3 regions of the Nocardiopsis sp. L17-MgMaSL7 genome follow, and region 3 is predicted to be linked to each of the others. Evidence: riboswitches for the same ligand, from Rfam matches in the RefSeq annotation. Region 3 holds a riboswitch; each other region holds the start of a gene.
The links. A riboswitch is a leader RNA that binds a small molecule or an ion and turns the genes downstream of it on or off. The one in region 3 is predicted to bind S-adenosylmethionine.
Positions count from the first base shown of each region.

Region 1: it holds a riboswitch for S-adenosylmethionine, as region 3 does, so the genes downstream of both, thrC (threonine synthase) here and BDW27_RS00195 (aminotransferase class V-fold PLP-dependent enzyme) in region 3, are expected to answer to the same signal.
Region 2: it holds a riboswitch for S-adenosylmethionine, as region 3 does, so the genes downstream of both, BDW27_RS06015 (peroxidase-related enzyme) here and BDW27_RS00195 (aminotransferase class V-fold PLP-dependent enzyme) in region 3, are expected to answer to the same signal.

Region 1 is NZ_QGTF01000006.1:242,690-248,773, forward strand. Features, by position in the region: gene BDW27_RS12800 (ubiquitin-like small modifier protein 1) at 1-175, opposite strand, end outside; gene thrC (threonine synthase) at 225-1,484, opposite strand; SAM riboswitch class I at 1,498-1,638, opposite strand; gene BDW27_RS12810 (trehalose-6-phosphate synthase) at 1,909-3,348, shown strand; gene BDW27_RS12815 (GrpB family protein) at 3,570-4,175, opposite strand; gene BDW27_RS12820 (class I SAM-dependent methyltransferase) at 4,290-5,081, opposite strand; gene BDW27_RS12825 (S8 family serine peptidase) at 5,239-6,084, opposite strand, start outside.
Region 2 is NZ_QGTF01000003.1:132,371-138,454, reverse strand. Features, by position in the region: gene BDW27_RS06030 (ABC transporter ATP-binding protein) at 1-722, opposite strand, end outside; gene BDW27_RS06025 (iron ABC transporter permease) at 719-1,822, opposite strand; gene BDW27_RS06020 (ABC transporter substrate-binding protein) at 1,819-2,907, opposite strand; gene BDW27_RS06015 (peroxidase-related enzyme) at 2,991-4,178, opposite strand; SAM riboswitch class IV at 4,241-4,348, opposite strand; gene BDW27_RS06010 (NUDIX hydrolase) at 4,482-5,018, shown strand; gene BDW27_RS06005 (hypothetical protein) at 5,139-5,642, shown strand; gene BDW27_RS06000 (hypothetical protein) at 5,793-5,996, opposite strand.
Region 3 is NZ_QGTF01000001.1:39,755-45,838, forward strand. Features, by position in the region: gene BDW27_RS00195 (aminotransferase class V-fold PLP-dependent enzyme) at 246-1,634, opposite strand; SAM riboswitch class IV at 1,697-1,811, opposite strand; gene BDW27_RS00200 (DUF3870 domain-containing protein) at 2,027-2,428, shown strand; gene BDW27_RS00205 (CaiB/BaiF CoA-transferase family protein) at 2,435-3,721, shown strand; gene BDW27_RS00210 (acyl-CoA dehydrogenase family protein) at 3,783-4,976, shown strand; gene BDW27_RS00215 (nitroreductase/quinone reductase family protein) at 5,056-5,523, shown strand; gene BDW27_RS00220 (GNAT family N-acetyltransferase) at 5,581-6,084, opposite strand, start outside.

The DNA of each region.
Region 1 (6,084 bases), on a different contig from region 3:
CGTTGACGAAGCGGCGGACCTTGCCGCCGTCGTCGAGCACGCGGGCGAGGATGCCCGGGTGGTTCGCTTCCAGGTGGTCGAGGACCTCGGCCAGGGTGCCGCCCTCGGCGGTCACCTCGGACGCGTCGTTGGTGTAGGTGCGCAGGATGGTAGGCACGCGGACGCTGACGCTCATGGTGTTCGTACTCCTGGGACGTGGGTGGTGGACGTGGGGCGAGTCCGGGTCAGGCCAGGCCCTGGGCCTTGAAGGCCTCCAGGGACGGCTTGATCGTGGCGGTGACGCCCGAGTCGACGGCGTTGAGGGTCTTGAGCCCGTCGCCGGTGTTGACGATGACCGTCTCCGCCTCGGGGTCGAGCCTGCCCTCGCGGACCAGCTTGCGCAGGACACCGGTGGTCACACCGCCCGCGGTCTCCGCGAAGATCCCCTCCGTGCGGGCCAGCAGCTTGATGGCGTCGACGATCTCGTCGTCACCCACGTGTTCGATCGCCCCGCCGGTGCGGTTGGCGATGTCCAGCACGTACGGGCCGTCCGCGGGGTTGCCGATCGCCAGCGACTTGGCGATGGTGTCCGGCTTGACCGGCTGGATGACGTCGTGCCCGTCGGCCCAGGCGCGGGCGACCGGCGAGCAGCCCGTGGCCTGCGCGCCGAACACCTTGTAGGGGCGGTCCTCGACGAGGCCGACCCGGATCAGCTCCTGGAAGCCCTTGTCGATCTTGGTGAGCTGCGAGCCGGAGGCGATCGGGATGACGATCTGCTCGGGCAGGCGCCAGCCGAGCTGCTCGGCGATCTCGTAGGCCAGCGTCTTGGAGCCCTCGGCGTAGTACGGCCGCAGGTTGACGTTGGTGAAGCCCCAGCTCTCGCCCGCCTCGTCGCCGATGAGCTCGGAGCAGAAGCGGTTGACGTCGTCGTAGTTGCCGTCGATGGCCACGACCTTCCCGCCGTAGACGGCGGCCATGACGACCTTGCCCTCCTCCAGACCGGCCGGAATGAACACGCACGAGTCGAATCCGGCACGCGCGGCGGCGGCACCCACGGCACCGGCGAGGTTGCCGGTGGAGGAGCAGGAGAGGGTGGTGAACCCGAAGGTGCGGGCGGCCTCGACGGCGATCGCGACCACGCGGTCCTTGAAGGAGTGCGTGGGGTTGGCGGAGTCGTCCTTGACGTGCAGGGAGCGCAGGCCGAGTTCGGCGGCGAGGCGGTCGGCCCGGACGAGGGGGGTGAGGCCGGGGTTCATGTTGGGCAGGTCGGCCACGTTGTCGGGGACCGGGAGGAGGGAGCGGTAGCGCCAGATGTTCTTGGGGCCGCTCTCGATCTGCTCGCGGGTGACGGGCCCGAAGTCGTAGGCGATCTCCAGGGGGCCGAAACAGAACTGGCAGGCGAAGCTCGGCGAGAGTTCGTAGCGCTCACCGCACTCCCGACAGGACAGCGCGGTCCCGGGGCCGAAGGCGCGAACGGAGGTGGGTTCAGCGGCGGCAATCGCCATGGCGAGGCGTCTCCCCTCATCTTTCCTGGTGGCCACCTTGACCCCAGGCCGGAGTTGGCACCTGCCTCGACGGGTCGCGTTGATCGCGGTTCCACATGTCGAGATGGTTGCCGGGGCTTCGCAGGGCCGGTCCCTCCACCCCTCTGGATGAGCAATATGAAGTTGTGGCGGTTCTTCTCCGAGAACGCACCGTCACTGTAACTGAGGTGCTGACCGATTTTCCATGCCGGGTGATCCGGATTACACAAAGCGGCTCGAATGCTGAGACGACACCGTCCACGTGCGGCGCGACCCGAGTACGGATCCGGCTCCCCTGTGACGGTGTCCACCGTTGCCCGCGAGGGGGTTTGGGGCGACTGTCCGTAGGCGAGACCTAGGAGGAGTGCGTGATCCCCAGAGCTTCCTTCGTCGAGAGGACGACCACGTGGACAAGGCTCAGATCCTCATAGCCTCCAACAGGGGCCCGGTCTCCTTCTCCACCGCCGACGACGGCTCGCTTGAGCACCGTCGGGGCGGCGGCGGACTGGTCTCGGGGATGATCTCCGTGGCCACCGAGATCGACGGACTGTGGGTGTGCGCGGCCCTGTCGGACACCGACCGCCGCGCCGCCACCGAGGCGCCGGGGGCCCGTCTGGACCTCGCGCACGACCTCGACGGCATGCGAGTCCACATGTTGGACATCCCTGAGACGACCTTCTCGGGCGCCTACACCGGGGTGGCCAACTCGACCCTGTGGTTCGTGCAGCACATGCTGTACGACACCCCGAACAAGCCCTCCTTCGGCTCGGAGTTCCGCAGCCAGTGGGAGGACTACGCCGCCTACAACAACGCCTTCGCGGAGGCGCTGGTCAGCGGTGCCGCCGAGAACGCGCGCGTGGCCGTGCAGGACTACCACCTGGCTCTGGTGCCGCGCATCCTGCGCGCCCGCCGACCGGACCTGCGGATCGCGCACTTCTCGCACACCCCGTGGGCCCCACCCGAGTACTTCCGGATGCTGCCCACCCAGGTGGCCCGGGAGCTGCTGGAGGGGATGCTCGGCGCCGACCGGCTGGGGTTCCTGAGCCCGCGCTGGGCCGACGCGTTCCTGCGCTGCTGCGCCGAGATCCTGCGCGCCGACGTCGACCTCGAACGGCGCACCGTGGAGCACGGGGGCCGGATCGTCGAGGTGGGCGTGCACGCCCTGGGCGCGGACGAGGAGGGGCTGCGGGAGAGCGCCTCGGAGCCCGCCGTGGCGGACCGCAGGCGGACGCTGGGCGAGGCCGTGGGCGACACCCGGCTGATCGTCCGGGTGGACCGCACGGAGCTGTCCAAGAACATCGTGCGCGGTCTGGAGGCGTACCGGGAGCTGCTGACGGCGCACCCGGAGTGGCGGGGCCGGGTCACCCACCTGGCCTTCGCCTACCCGAGCAGGGGCGACGTGCCGGAGTACCGGGAGTACACGGACTCCGTGCTGCGGACCGCGAAGGAGATCAACGAGGAGTTCTCCACCCCCGAGTGGACGCCGCTGGTGCTGGAGGTCAACGACGACTACCCGCGGTCGCTGGCCTCGTTCCAGATGGCCGACGTGCTGCTGGTGAACCCGATCCGGGACGGCATGAACCTGGTCGCCAAGGAGGGCCCGGTGCTCTCCGAGCGGGACTCGGTGCTGGTGCTCTCGCGTGAGGCGGGGGCGGCGGACGAGCTGGGCGCGGACGCCCTGCTGGTCAACCCCTACGACACCGTGGAGACCGCCGAGGCACTGCACCGGGCGCTGTCGATGCCCGAGGGGGAGCGCAAGGAGCGCCGGGGACGGCTGGCCGAGGCCGCCGTGGCGCTGCCGCCGCGCCGCTGGTTCCAGGAGCAGCTGCGTTCCCTGGACGGCTGACGGGGTTCGATGTGAGCCGCTCGGCCGCGGCGGGGCCGGACGGGTGCCGGGCGTCGGGACGCGCCGCGCGCCGGAGACGGCCGGGACGCCGGGAACAACGCGAGGGCGTGTCCCGTGCTGGACACGCCCTTCGGCGGGGTCATGTTGCGGCCCACGACCCGCTGGCTCTCGGTCGGACTCCGGTCATCCGGTAAGTCACCGGGCGCCCGACCGGTATCCGGTCAGTGGGTCCGGGAGGCGGCCGCCTTCCAGGCCTCGGCCTCGGCGAGGAGTTCGGTGACGATGCCGGACTTGGCGTCGGCGTAGTCCTGGATGCGCTTCCAGGTGCGTTCGGAGAGTTCACGCTTGACCGCGGTGTAGCGTTCCCGGGCCCCGGCGTCCGCGATGAGGTAGTCGCGGAAGAGCCGCATGCGGTCGATCTCCTCGCACCCCTGGCTGAACACGTGGAGGTTGAGGTTGACGCTGGGACCCTTGAGGACCCGGTGTTCGTACCAGTCGGGTTCGGCGATGACCAGGGTGTATCCCACCTTCTCCAGGTCGTCCAGGTAGGCGGTCTCGTCGGCGGAGTCGGTGACCGCCATGACCAGGTCCACGCAGGGTTTGGCGGCCAGGCCGGACACCGCTGTGGAGCCGACGTGGTCCAGGGACAGCACGCGGTCCCCCAGTGCGCCCCGGATACGGGATTCCTCCTGGCGGAACAGGTAGGGCCACTTGGGGTCGGGTTCGGAGAGGCGCACGCGACCGTTCACCAGGTTGCGTGCCATGGGGTCGGAGGCGACCCGCCTGTCTCCTCGTGAGGGCAGAGAGGGCGTTTCGAGAGGCGACATTCCACAAAGCCTTGCCGTCCGGCGTACCCGCGTCAAGGCTTTCGACGTGCCTTACATATGCACGCGCATTCGTGGCACTACCGACCGTCCGAGCGGCATGACCGAACGCGACGGTCAGGCCTGGGGGCGTCCCTCAGGGGTGGAGACCACCAGGACGAGCGAGCCCTCCCACTCGGGGAGTTCACGCAGGCGGCCGTGGCGCGCGTCCCACGTGCCGTCGCGGAGGTCGCGGGAGAGGTCCTCGTGGAAGCGGGTGTGCGCGGCCTCGTCGACGAAGCTCCACGCCGAACAGGCCTGCCGGGCCCCGGGGTCGAGCAGCGCCTCGGGGCGGCCGTAGTAGGCCTCGTTGAAGCCGTCCGAGCAGTCGAGCGGGATCGGCACCCGGGTGACGGTGGTCGTTCCTCCCAGCCCCTCGGCCAGGACCGACGGCTCCGGGTAGCGGCGCGCCTCGGTGTCCAGGACCTCCGGGCAGTAGCCGTATAGCCAGAAGTCGCGTACCAGGGCGGGGTCGCAGGTCAGCACCACCACAGGGCCCGTGGTCACCCGGCGGACCTCCGCCAGGCCCCTGGCGAGGTCGGACCACTGGTGGACGCTGAAGGTGGTCATGGCGGCGTCGAAGGAGTCGTCGGGGAACGGCAGCGACTCGGCGGTGCCGTCGACCGCCGCGGGCAGGTGCCCGGGGCGCCGGGCCCGCATGCTGGCCGAGGGCTCCACGGGGGTGACGTCGCGGTCGGCGGGTTCGTAGGACCCGGCCCCGGCCCCGACGTTGAGCACCGTCCGGGCGTCTCCCAGGGCGGCGTGGAGGAGTTCGGCGATCCTCGGTTCCGGTTGCCGGTGGTCCGTGTACGTGCGGGCGATGACCCCGTAGTCCGCGTCGCCCGCGCTGCCGTCCCGCATCCGAACCATGCTGTCTCCCACCGTCGAGGTGTCGCCGAGCCGAGCTGTGTGTGGTGCCGCAAGGACCCTAACCAACGAAAAGCCGTGGCGTCACGGGCTTTTCACCCGATCCGCCACGGCTCGCCCCGCCAGGGGGCGTGTGACCTCAGCCGACTCGACGCCCCGCCTACTTCTTGCGGCGGCGGCCGCCCTTGCGCCGGGAGGGGCGCTCCTCGGCCCTGGCCTGCTCGGCCCGCTCGGCGGCGATCCGCTGGTCCTCCTCCTGCCGCTCGGCCGCCACCCCGTAGGGGTCCTTGCTGGTCCGGCGCACCCACAGCACCAGCAGGATCACGATCAGCGCCAGCACCACGCCGACCAGCGCGAACCACATCCACACCGGAACGGTCGGGGAGTCGTCCTGCACCAGGTTGTCGTCGACGAGCGGCATGTCCTGGGCGTTCCCGGAGGCCTGCGCGACAGCCGAGGGCAGGTACAGGGACGCCAGCCCCTGCCCGCCCTGTTGGGAGCCCTCCACCAGGGCGTCACGGAGCTGCTCGGCGCCCAGCTGCGGGTACTCGGAGGTGAGCAGCGCGGCCGCGCCCGCGGCCACCGCGGCGGCGTACGGGGTGCCGGTCACGTCGGTCTGGCCCATGTCCGGGCCGGCCGTGGACAGCTCGGCGCCGGGCGCGAGGAGGTCGATCGACTCGGCCGGGGGCGAGTCGGGCAGGAGGGCGCCCTCCTCGTCCACACCGCCCACCGCCAGGACGTTCGGGTCCGCCTCGCCGCCCGCCGGGGCGACGACCAGCGTCCCGCTCCGCGCGGCCGAGGCGGTCGCCGTCTGGAGGTCCTCGTCCTGTTCGACCTCGTCCTGGAGCAGGACGACCTGGGCCCCCTGCTCCACGGCGTAGCCGATGACCTCCGCGGGACCGTCGTCGGTGGGCAGGACCAGCAGCCTCGCGGCCGGGGCCACTCCCAGCACCCCGCCGTCCGCGTCCATACCGTGGCCGTGTCCGACGACCAGCGCGCCCGCCGC
Region 2 (6,084 bases), on a different contig from region 3:
TTCACCCGCACGTCCAACCCGTACACCGAGCTCAGCACCTGCGGGTCGTAGGCCCGCGAGGGGGGACCGTCGGCGACGATCCGGCCGCCGTGCAGCAGGACCGCCTGATCGCAGAAGTGCGCCGCGTGGTTGAGGTCGTGGATCGCGATCAGCGCTGTCACCCCCTGAGTCCGGGTCACCGCCCGCACGATCTGGAGCGTCTCGATCTGGTAGCGCAGGTCCAGGGCCGACGTCGGTTCGTCCAACAGCAGCACCTTCGGCTCCTGGGCCAGCGCCCGGGCGATCAGCACCCGCTGTGCCTGACCTCCGGACAGCTGCGACAACTGGCGGTCGCGCAGGTCGGTCAACCCGAGCTGGTCGATGGCGCGGTCCACGACCTCCCGGTCCAGCCGTGAGGGCCGCAGGCCGATGTGGGGGGTGCGGCCCAACAGGACGGCGTCGCGCACCGACTGGTCGAACGGCGCCTCCCCGGACTGGGGAACGTAGGCCACCACCCGCGCGTGCTCACGGCGCGGCGCCGCCAGCAGGTCGCGGCCGCCGAACGAGACGCTGCCCGACTCGGGCCTGAGCACCCGGGCGACGATCTTGGCCAGGGTGGACTTGCCCGACCCGTTCGGGCCGAGCAGGGCACAGAACCGTCCCTCCTCCACACTCAGGCTCACGTCCTCCAGCACGCGGTGGCGCCGGTAGGCGAAGCGGACGGAGTCCAGGTCGAGGCTCATCGGGCCGCCTTCCGGGTGAGGATGAGGTTGATGAACACGGGCGCGCCGATGAAGGCCACCACGATGCCCACCGGGATCACCGACGGCGCCAGGACCGTGCGGCCCACGGTGTCGGCGACCAGGAGCAGGAGACCGCCGGTGAGGAAGGAGAAGGGCAGCAGGTAGCGGTGGTCGGCGCCGATGACCAGCCGCGCGATGTGCGGTCCGACCAGCCCGACGAACCCGATGACCCCGCAGAAGGACACCACCACCGACGCCAGCACCACCGACACGATGATGAGCCCGACCCGCAGCGCGGTCACGTTCACGCCGAGGCTGCGGGCGGCGTCGTCCCCGGCGAAGGCGACGGCGTTCAGGTCCTTGGCGAAGTACCAGAGCAGGGGCAGGGCCAGGAGCGCGGTCGCGCCGACCAGGCGCACGTCGCTCCAGGAGGCGTCGTTGACCGAACCGAACGTCCACCGCACGATCGCCTGGAGGGTGTTCTCGTCCGCCACGAACTGCAACGCCGAGGTCATGGCCTCGAACAACTGAGTGAGGGCGATCCCCAACAGCAGCAGCGTGGCCGTGGACATGGCCTTGGCCGAGGCCAGCCCCAGCACCAGGGCCGAGACCGCCAGGGCCGTGACCAGTGCGCTCGCGATGACCAGCCATGACGCCGACCCCGCGGAACCCCCGGTGAGCAGGATGGCCAGCGACGCGCCGAAGGCGGCGGCGGGGGAGACCCCCAGCGTGAACGGGCTGACCAGCGGGTTGCGCAGCAACCCCTGCATCACCACCCCCGCCACCGACAGGGCGGCGCCCGCCGCGAACGCCAGCAGGGCCCGGGGCAGCCGCAGGTTGGTGATGATGGCGTACGTCTGGGCGAACTCGTCGGCCAGGACCCCGCCGAACACCGACAGGCGAACCGCGTGCCAGACGTCGGACAGTCCGGCGCCCGCGGTGCCCACGGTCACACACCAGGCGACGGCCAGGACGGACACGAAGGCCCCGGCCCCGAGCACGACCCGCCGGACGGAGCCCCGGTCGCGCAGGCGCGGCCGCGGGGCCGCCTCCCGTTCCCGCGGGGACACGGGAGCGGTGGTCGTGGGAGCGGCCGTCATGAGGAGACCTTCTGGACGTAGGCGTTCGCGCCCTCGAAGTCCGTGCCCTGGAAGTCCTCGACCCAGCGAGCGAGGTACTCGTCGGGGTCGACGTCCTCGAACTCCTCCGGGTGCAGCCAGGTGGCCAGGTACAGCGCGCCCAGGGCCTTGGAGAGCCCGCTCGTGGCCCAGCCGTTGCTCACGTAGACCTCGCCCTCGGAGACCGCCGTGACGTCCTCCCAGCCGGGACGGCCCTCCAGGTCGTCACGCAGGGTGTCGAACCGCTCCTGGCCGGTGGGCGCCGCGCTCGGCCCGAACTCGTGGACGATCACCTCGGGGTCGCGTTCGACGACCGAGGCCGGGTCGACGGTGGTCTCGGCCTGCTGGTCGCCACCGGTCCCGACGTCGCCGAAGACGTTCTCGCCCCCGGCGGCCGTGATGATCTGGTCGAAACCGGATCCTGGCAGCCCGGTCAGGTAGGGCTCCTCGGTCTCCCAGTACACGCGGACCGCGTCGGTCCCCTCGACCCGGTCCGAGACCAGGTCGAAGATCTCGTCGTAGAACCCGGAGACCGCCTCGGCCCCCTCGGGCTCGGCGAAGACCCGGCCGAGCAGGTCGACCGTCTCGTGGAACACGTCGAAGTCCCAGGCGGTGGCGACCACGACCGGGACACCGAAGGGCTCCAGCTGCTCCGCGGCCTCCTGCCAGGCGCCGTTGCGCGGCACGATGAACACGTCCGGTTCCAGGGCGACCACGGACTCGTAGTTGATCTCCTGGAGGTCCTCGCTGACGATCTCGTCCTCGCCGATCCCCAGGTAGGGCAGCCGGTTGGCGGAGACCCGGTCGTAGCCCACGACCCGGTCGCCCGCGCCGATGGCCTGCGCGAACTCGTTGCCGTAGCTGTTGAGGACCACGGCCCGCTCCACGGGTCCCGCCAACTCGACGGTGCGGTCGGCGTCGTCCACCACGGTGATGGTCGCACCCCCGCCGTTCGCGGTGTCACCGCTCTCGGACACCACCTCACCGCACGCGGTGAGACCGATGACGAGAGCGGTCAGTGCGCCGAGTGTGGCCGCGCGGGCAGGGCGGCCGGGAAGTGCTGTCATGGCTTTCGTTCCTTGGGTGGGAGGAGGGCACGTGTGCGGTGCCCCGGGGAGGGTTCGGGTGGCGGGGGCGGAGGGGCCGGTGTTCATGGCGCGACGTCGGCCGTCCCGGGCCAGTAGGGGTCACCCAGGGTGAGCATCAGCCGGTTGGCCCAGGAGAAGAAGGACGTCGCGAACACCAGGTCGGTGAGTTCGAGGTCGGACAGGCCCAGGCCACGCAACCGCTCGACCTGGGCGGCCGTGGCCGACGACGGGGTCGTCGCCAGGGCGGCGGCGAACTCCGTGACCGCGGCCCAGCGCGGCTCCTGCCCGTGCGCGAGCGGGGCCGTGCCGGTGGGGCGCCAGTCGGCGTCGCGCTCCAGGACGGCGTCGAGCAGGCGCTGGACGTCGTCCGGCCGGTCGGCCATCTGAGCGGCCTTGCGCGCGTGCACCGACGCGCAGTACACGCAGTCGTTCACCTTGCTGGTGGCGGTGGCCGCCAGTTCCCGCTCGGCACGGGGGAGTCCCTCCCGGCTCGTGAAGACCGCCGCGTCCAGAGCCGTGCGGGCGGCCAGGACACCGGGGACGCGGGAGAGCAGGCGGAAGTACTCGCCGTTGGTCTTGCCCCGGAACGAGGCGGCCTGTTCCTCGGTGAGATCGTCGGTGCGGACCGGAGGCGGCCAGGCGGTCCAGGACAGCAGCTCCCGGGTGTACTCCACGGGTCGCTCGCCTCCGTTGGCGGCCCTACGCGAGGCGTTCTTGACCCTCCCGCGCCCCGGGGCGGTCCGGGCGGGCGGGGCCACGTGTTCCTGGCCTTGCCCCTCCAGCAACCGCAGACCGTGCACCACGCGGGCCTGGAAGGAGGTGAACGCCGCGATCTGCGAGACCACGACCACGGCATCGGTGTCCCAGCCCGCGTCGGTCAGCCCCTCCACGTCCTCGCGCACGGCCAGGGCGGGGGAGACGCTCAGCAGGTCCACGTGTCGGGCGGCCGCGCGCAGGGCGGGGTCCTCGGGCAGGTCGTCCGTGAACAGGGCCGGATCGGCGCCCAGATCCGTGTGGTGGTCCACGAGTTCGCGGGAGCCGTGCCAGCGGGCGGCGAGGGCGGCGAGCCCGTGTCGGACGGCGGGCGCGACCGGTCCAGGGCCGCCGAACAGCGCGTCCTCGGCGGCCTGGGCCCGCTCGTTGATCTCGTGTTTGGTGGTGCGCGCCCGCTCGGTGACCTCTGTCAGGGCCGCCAGTCGGCCGACGGTGTCGCCGCCGCGGAGGGGCGCCGCCCCGGGGTTGGTGCTCACAGTCTCGCCTCGTCGCTCGTGTCGGGGCTGCGGGGCGGCGAAGGCGTCAGGGGGTAGGGGGTGTCGCACGCTTGCCGCGTCACGCAGCCGGGTCGTCGTCTCCGGGGCACCCCACCGTGCAGGAGGGTTGCCGTCCAGCGAGCCGGAACTTCGCGCTGGAACTCTTGACCTGAAAAGCAACTTAGTCGATAGGAAATGTTCCCTACAAGGGATCGGGGGAGTGAGGAAGGCTACAGGGCTCCGCCCCAGGCAAGGTCGTGATGGGATGGGTCCGCTGTACGCCGACGACACCGGGGGAGAACCGTGCGCTGGACCGTCCACTCCGAGAGGCCGCTGTACACCGATCCGTGGATGGACGTCCGGATCGCGGACGTGGAGATCACCGGCGGTCGGCACCTGGAGCACCGGCTGATCCGGACGTCGCCCGGGGCGGGCGCGGTCGTCATGGACAAGGAGGACCGGGTGCTCCTGGAGTGGCGCCACCGGTTCATCCCCGACACGTGGGCCTACGAGATCCCCATGGGCGGTGTCGAGGCCGGTGAGAGCCCGGTGGACGCGGCGGCGCGCGAGGTGCTGGAGGAGACGGGTTGGCGGCCGGGGCCGTTGTGTCCACTGGTGTACGTCCAGCCCACCCCGGGGATCTCGGACTCCGCCCACCACGTCTTCTTCGCGGACACCGCCGAGTACGTGGGCGATCCCGCGGAGGACTGGGAGTCGGAGCGCGTCGAGTGGGTGCCGCTCGCCGACGTGCCCGGACTCGTGGCGGGGAGGCGACTGGTGGCGGGGACCTCGATGACGGCCCTGCTGTACCTGTACGGGGTGGGGCGCCCGACCCCGTGAACCCGCGGGGCCGTGCTGTGGCCCGTCGGGCGAAGGTGAGAACTTGGGCAACCGCCTGCGAGGTCCGGATTCGAATGGCTACTGTGGCCCCACTCGTCCCTGCGATCGTGAGGTGGCCCGTTGGTTCACGAGTCGTTGTTCGGTCTCCCCGAACTCTCCCCGGTGCCGGTGGTGATGAGCCTGGACGCCCAGCGGTACGAGCGGATGTGGAGTGTCGACGGGACCCACGAGTTCCGGCGCCGCTTCCTCACCGGGGTGCCCGCCCAGTGGTTCGTGTACCTCACCCGTCCCGAGGGGCGGCTGTGCGCGGTGATCGACCTGGGGGCGGCGATCGTGGACACTCCGCGCGAGATCGCGCGGATCGCCGAGCGCGTGAGCCCGGGTGAGGGAGCCCTCGTGGAGGAGTACCTGGCCGGGGACGGCGAGGTGGGGTACGCGATGCCCGTCCGGCGGGTGCGGGAGTTCTCCGGTTTCACCGACACGGAGCTGGACCGGATGCTCGACGGCTTCCAGCCGCCGGAGGGTCACGTCCTGGTCGACGACCATCCCGGCTGGCGGGCGGTCTGCGACAAGCTGCTCTCCGGAGCCGTGCTCCGCGAGACCACGATCAGTCCCGTGTACTGACGGCGCCTCCGGTGGCGGCACGCCGCCGGTGTGGGTAGGTCCTCCCGTGAGACGAGGAGGATCTATGACCGCATGCGATCACGACTGGACCTCGGGTCCCAACGGCGGAACGGAGCAGTGCTCGAACTGCGGGGCCATTCGGTCCCGGAACTACTGAGTTCCCGCCGCCCGAACGGCCACCCGGTCGCAGTCCGCGCAGTCGGTCCGGCACGGGGCGCCGAAGTTGTTCATGCTCATGGACTTGCAGCGGACGCACACCAGACGCCTGCCACCCGGTGGGTCGTGACGCCACTCGTGATGGCCGCGGCGGCAGATCCCCGAGGGGAGGATGCGGGTGGGGTCACTCGTGCTCATGAGGACACCGTAACCGTGGAGTACGCGGACGGGGAAGGGCGGCTCCGGAACGTCACCGAATGCGCCGCATCCGACGGTTGGGGAGAAG
Region 3 (6,084 bases):
GAGCACAGCCCGAAGATCACCAGGGCCCACACCAGCAACCACGTCTCCACCGACGCACCTTTCGTCCCCACTGGCTGTGCCCGAGAGAGCCGGGCGCTACCGGACGTGGCCCGATTCGGCCAGAGCGCGGTGTGGGGAGAGGTGGTGTGCCAGGGCCCGGGAAGGCGCGCGGCACCGGTGAGGGCCGACCGAACGACAGCAGGCGGCCCGGACCCCGGCCGAACCGCCCGCGCACCGCAACGGGTTCAGAGCACGTTGCGGGGGTCCGGGACCGGGGCGAGGCGGCCGTCGCAGTCGGCGTACTCCCAGAGCGGGCCCCGGGCCACGAGGTCGGCGACGGCTCCGACGAGCCGGTCCACGTGCTCCTCGGTGGTCCCCACGCCCAGGCTCGCCCGCACGGCCTGCTCGTGCCCCTCGGGCAGCAGGCGGGTGGTGAGGGGGTGGGCGCAGAACAGGCCGTCCCGCACCCCGATCCCGTACTCGGCGGAGAGCGCGGCGGCCAGGAGGTCGGCGGGCAGGCCGTCGACCACGAAGGACACGATCCCGACCCGCGCGTGCTCGGGGTCCCACAGGGACAGTTCGTGCACGCCCTCGATCTCGCCCAGCCCGGCGCGCAGGCGCTCCAGGAGCGCGGCCTCGCGGATGTGCTGGAGGGAGAGAGTCTCGGTGGTGAAGGTGTCGCAGGCCGCCGCCAGTGCCACGGCTCCCAGGACGTTCGGGCTGCCCGCCTCGTGTCTGGCAGGGAGGTCGTTCCACTGGACGTCGTGTTCGGTCACCCGGCGGGTGGCGCCCCCGCCCGCGAGGTAGGGGGCGGCGGCGGAGAGCCAGTCGGCGCGGCCCGCCAGCACCCCCGAGCCGAAGGGGGCGTAGAGCTTGTGACCGGACAGCGCCACGTAGTCCGCGCCGGTCGCGGCGAGGCTGAACGGCAGGTGCGGCACGTACTGGGCGGCGTCCACCACCACGCGGGCGCCCTCGGCGTGGGCGGCCTCCACCAGCTCCTCGACCGGCCAGATCTCACCGGTGACGTTGGAGGCGGCGGTGACGCACAGCAGCCGGGGACCCTCGGGCTCCTCGGCGAGCGCGGTGCGGGCGGCGGTGACGGCCGCCTCGGGCGACGCGGGCAGCGGGAGCCGGACCACCTTCCCGGCGCGCGAGGCCGGGTGCTCCCACGGGAGGAGGCTGGCGTGGTGCTCGGACTCGAAGACCACCACGGTGCAGCCCTCGGGGACGGCGCGGGCCAGCAGGTTCACGGCGTCGGTGGTGCCGCGCACGAACACGACCGCGTCAGCGGAGCCGGACGCGTCGGCCTCCGTGCGCACGCCCAGGAACCGGGAGACGCTGCGGCGGGCGCGTTCGTAGGCGTCGGTGCTGACCTGTGAGTGGTGCCCGGCGCCCCGGTGGACGCTGGCGTAGTAGGGCAGGGCGGCGGCGAGCGCGTCGGCGACGCTGGTCAGACACGGGGCACTGGCGGCGTAGTCGAAGTTCGCGTAGTCCACGTACTCGCCGGTGACCAGCGGGGTCCCACCCTCGGCTGTGACGATCGCGCACTCGGTGCGGGCCCTGGCGTCGCGGGCCGCGTCCCTGGCGGCGGAACGGCTGGAGCGCGTGGAGTCGAACGGGATGACAGTGGTCATGGGGCACCTCTTCTGTGGGTCGTGGGACCCACGGGGTACGCCGATGACGGCCGCGCCTCAGGGGTCCGCGCTTGTCTGACACGGTCGTGTCGGGACCTGGTCCTCACCCGGGGCACCCCACCGCGGAAGGAGGGTTGCCGACCAGCTAGCCGGGGCTTGTCGCTGGTACTCGTGACCTGTGCCGAAATGTAACACAAGCTCCCGTGGGCGCGCATCCGCGCCCGTGTGCCCCGGGCCACCCCCGCCCTTGACACCGACCGTCCCGGCTGGGCCATACTGATCGGGAACTGCCCTCACGTCGCGGGTGTCCGGTTTCCCCCGGCTGCCCTTCAGACGCGAGACTCCAGTGAGTCGGAGTTTTCGCGTGCCCGCAGACAAGAGGTGCTCTTCCTTTGTACGGCGACGACCGTGTTCAGCAGCTTTTCCGCAACCCGAGGGTTGTGCTCATCTCCGGCTACGCCCGTCTTCCCGACTCGGTGGCGAGCCATTCCCAGTACCAGCGGCTCGGGGTCGTGCTCGCGGTGGACTCCGCGGACGGCCGGATCGTGGCCGCGGACACCACGCTCCTGACCGACCTCGCCAAGGACTTCTTCCGTGCCCTGGTCGAGGGCGCCTCGGTGACCGACGACATCGCGGAGATCGTCCAGCGGGTCCAGACGCGCTACGCGGGCCAGTCCGGCGCCGCGCTCACCACCGCGCTCCGCCGCTGCCTGGAGACCTACTACCAGCTGCGGGACGGCGACCAGCTGCCCTGCGGCCCCGAGGATCCCGCCAGCCTCGACGGCAAGGAGTGACCCCCCATGAGTGAGACCAGTCCCCAGCCCGCCCCCGCGGACGGAACAGGGGAGGACGCCCCGCTCCCCCTCGCCGGAGTGCGGATCGCCGACCTGTCCCGCGTGCTCGCGGGCCCCTACGCCACCATGCTGCTCGCGGACATGGGCGCCGAGGTGGTGAAGGTGGAGCAGCCCGGTCGGGGCGACGACACCCGTTCCTGGGGTCCGCCCTACGCCGAGCCCACCGAGGAGCACCGGGCGGACCACTCCCCCGGCGAGGCCGCCTACTTCCTGTCCGTGAACCGGAACAAGCGGAGCCTGGCCGTGGACCTGAAGGACCCCGAGGGTCTGGCCGCCGTCCAGGAGCTGTGCGCCACCTCGGACGTGGTGATCCAGAACTTCCGGCCCGGGGTGATCGACCGGCTCGGCCTGGGGTACGCGCAGGTCAGCGCGCGCAATCCGGCGGTCGTGTACTGCTCGGTGAGCGGGTTCGGCCCGGAGCACGATCCCGCCACCCGCCCCGGGTTCGACATCGTCGTGCAGGCCGAGAGCGGGCTGATGGCCACGACCGGCCCCGCCGACGGTCCGGCGAGCAAGGTGGGTGTGGCGCTCACCGACGTCCTGACCGGCCTGAACGCGGCAGTGGGCATCCTCGGCGCGCTCATGCGGGCCCGGGTGACCGGACGCGGCGAGAACATCAGCGTCTCGCTGGTCAACTCCACCCTGTCGAGCCTGGTCAACCTGGCACAGCAGGCGCTGGTCACCGGAGCCGAACCGGCGCGTGTGGGCAACGCCCACACGACCATCGTGCCCTACCAGGTGTTCCCCACCAAGGACGCGGAGGTGGTGATCGCCGCCGGGAACGACGCCCTGTACCAGCGGCTGTGCGCCGCGATCGACCGCCCCGACCTGGGCCGGGACCCCCGGTACGCCACCAACCCGGAACGGGTGGCGCACCGGGACGAACTGGTCGCGGAACTCTCGGCGACACTGCGGGAACGGCCGGCCGAGCACTGGATGGGGGTCCTGGTCGGGGCCGGGGTCCCGGCTGGCAGGGTCCGCGGGGTACTGGACGCGCTGCGCACCGCCGACGCCAACGGCGACGACGTCCTGCGCACGGTGGAACACCCCACGGCCGGACCGTTGGAACAGGTGCGGGCGGGCTTTCGCATGGAGCACACCCCCGTGCCGATGACCGCCCCTCCGCTGCTCGGACAGCACTCGGAGCGGGTCCTGGCCGAGCTCGGCCTGACCCCGGACCGGATCGCGGCGCTCCTGGCCAGCGGCGCCGTCCAGCAGACCGACGTCGGCTGAGCCGGGGCCCGCGCCCCGGCACCGACCCCACACACGCAAGCACCACGAAGGGACACCCACCATGAGCGACTCCAAGCGCAGGGCCGCCGCCCCCGACCCCCTCGACTTCCTGGCCGTGGACGCCGAGCTCTCCGACACCGAGCGCGACATCCGCGACGCCGTCCGCGAGTTCTCCACCCGTGAGCTCCTGCCCAACGTCGCCGACTGGTTCGAGGCCGGAACCCTCCCGGACCCGCGCGGGCTGGCCAAGGCCTTCGGTGACCTGGGAGTGCTCGGCATGCACCTGGACGGCTACGGCTGCGGCGGTTCCAGCGCGGTCGCCTACGGCCTGGCCTGCAGGGAGCTCGAGGCGGTGGACTCCGGTCTGCGCAGCTTCGTGTCCGTGCAGGGATCGCTGGCCATGGCCGCCATCCACAAGTTCGGTTCGGAGGAGCACAAGAACGAGTGGCTGCCGAAGATGGCCGCCGGTGAGGCGATCGGCTGCTTCGGACTGACCGAGCCCGACTCCGGCTCCGACCCCGGCTCCATGCGCACGCGCGCCCGCCGTGACGGCTCGGACTGGGTCCTCAACGGCACCAAGATGTGGATCACCAACGGTTCGGTCGCCGACGTCGCCGTGGTGTGGGCCGCCACCGAGGACGGGATCCGGGGCTTCGTGGTGCCCACGGACACCCCCGGGTTCTCGGCCAACGTGATCCACAGGAAGCTCTCGCTGCGCGCCTCCATCACCTCCGAGCTGGTCCTGGAGGACGTGCGCCTGCCCGCCGACGCCGTCATGCCCGCGTCGAAGGGGCTCGGGTCGCCGCTGTCCTGCCTGAACGAGGCCCGCTACGGCATCGTGTGGGGCGTGGCCGGTGCCGCCCGCGCCTGCTACGAGGCGTCCCTGGACTACGCGAAGACGCGTGAGCAGTTCGGCAAGCCCATCGGCGGGTTCCAGCTCACCCAGCGCAAGCTCGCCGACATGGTCGTGGACGTCAACCACGCCTCGATGACAGCGCTGCGGATCGGCCGGCTCAAGGACGAGGGGAACTGCCACCACAACCACGTGAGCTTCGGGAAGTTCGCCAACGTGGCGGCGGCGCAGCGGGTGGCCCGGACCGCGCGCGGCATCCACGGTGCCAACGGGATCACCCTGGAGTACCCGGTGATGCGTCACATGGTGAACCTGGAGACGGTGGCCACCTACGAGGGCACGGAGGAGATCCACGCGCTCAGCATCGGCCAGTCCGTGACCGGCGTCTCGGCGTTCCGGTAGGGCGGCGGGCACCCCTCGGGTGCCATCGGTGGCCGGAAACCATCACAATGGGAGCATCCGATCGAGGGAGTTGCCGAAGATGGTGAACGAACCGACGAAGCGGTTCGAGATGACGAAACTGCGGCGGACCGCCAACGCCTTCGTCAGCGGCTTCGTCAAGTACGGGGCCTGCCCGCCGGAGCTGCACCTGCTCACCACGCGTGGGCGCACCTCCGGTTTCCTGCGCACCATCCCGCTCAGTGTCCTGGACAGTGAGAGCGGACGGTACCTGGTCTCTCCGTACGGCGAGGTCGGCTGGGTGCGCAACATCCGCAAGGACGGTTTCGCCACCCTGCGCCAGGGCGGCTGGATCGAACTGGTGAGTGTGCGGGAGCTCGGCCCGGCCGAGGCGGCTCCGGTGCTCAAGGAGTACCTGGACAACCCCAGGTCCGCGGTCGTGGGCCCGTACTTCGACGCCCCGCCGGAGGCCCCGGAGCAGGCGTTCGAGGCCGAGGCCGACCGGCACCCGGTCTTCCAGATCGTGCGGTCCACGACGATCCGTCTGTAGAACCGCGCTGAGCCCCGGTCACCCGGAACTCGGGTGGCCGGGGCTCAGCCGTGCGGGTCAGCGCGCGGGGCGCAGCAGGGCCGTGCCCCGGTCGAGCGGCGTGTAGCCCACGGTCGCGTACGTCATGGCCGGGGTCGGGTAGGCCTCGTTCGGTGTGGTGTTGATGTACACCCGGTCCCCGCCCCGACGCGCGGTCAGGGCGCACGCCGTGAGGGCGAGCGCGACGGCCAGGCCCCGGCGCCGGTGCGCGGGGACCACGCCGAGGGGTTCGATCTCCGAGCAGCGGTTCTCCGGGTCCCACCACACGACGCAGCAGGCGGCCAGCGACCCGCCGGGGGCCTCCACCACCAGGTCGAGTTCGCGGTCGTACAGCAGCGCGGCGCGGGTGTTGTCGTACCGTTCCCGACTGAACCGGCTGGTCAGGTCCGGGTTCACCGTGCCCACGCGCTCGGGCCAGGGCAGGTCGGAGGGCTTCCAGGCGGTGCGGTGGCACTCCACCCGGGCCTCCTCCTCGCCCTCACGCACCGCGCGGATCCGGTAGCCGTCCGGCAGGTGGATCTC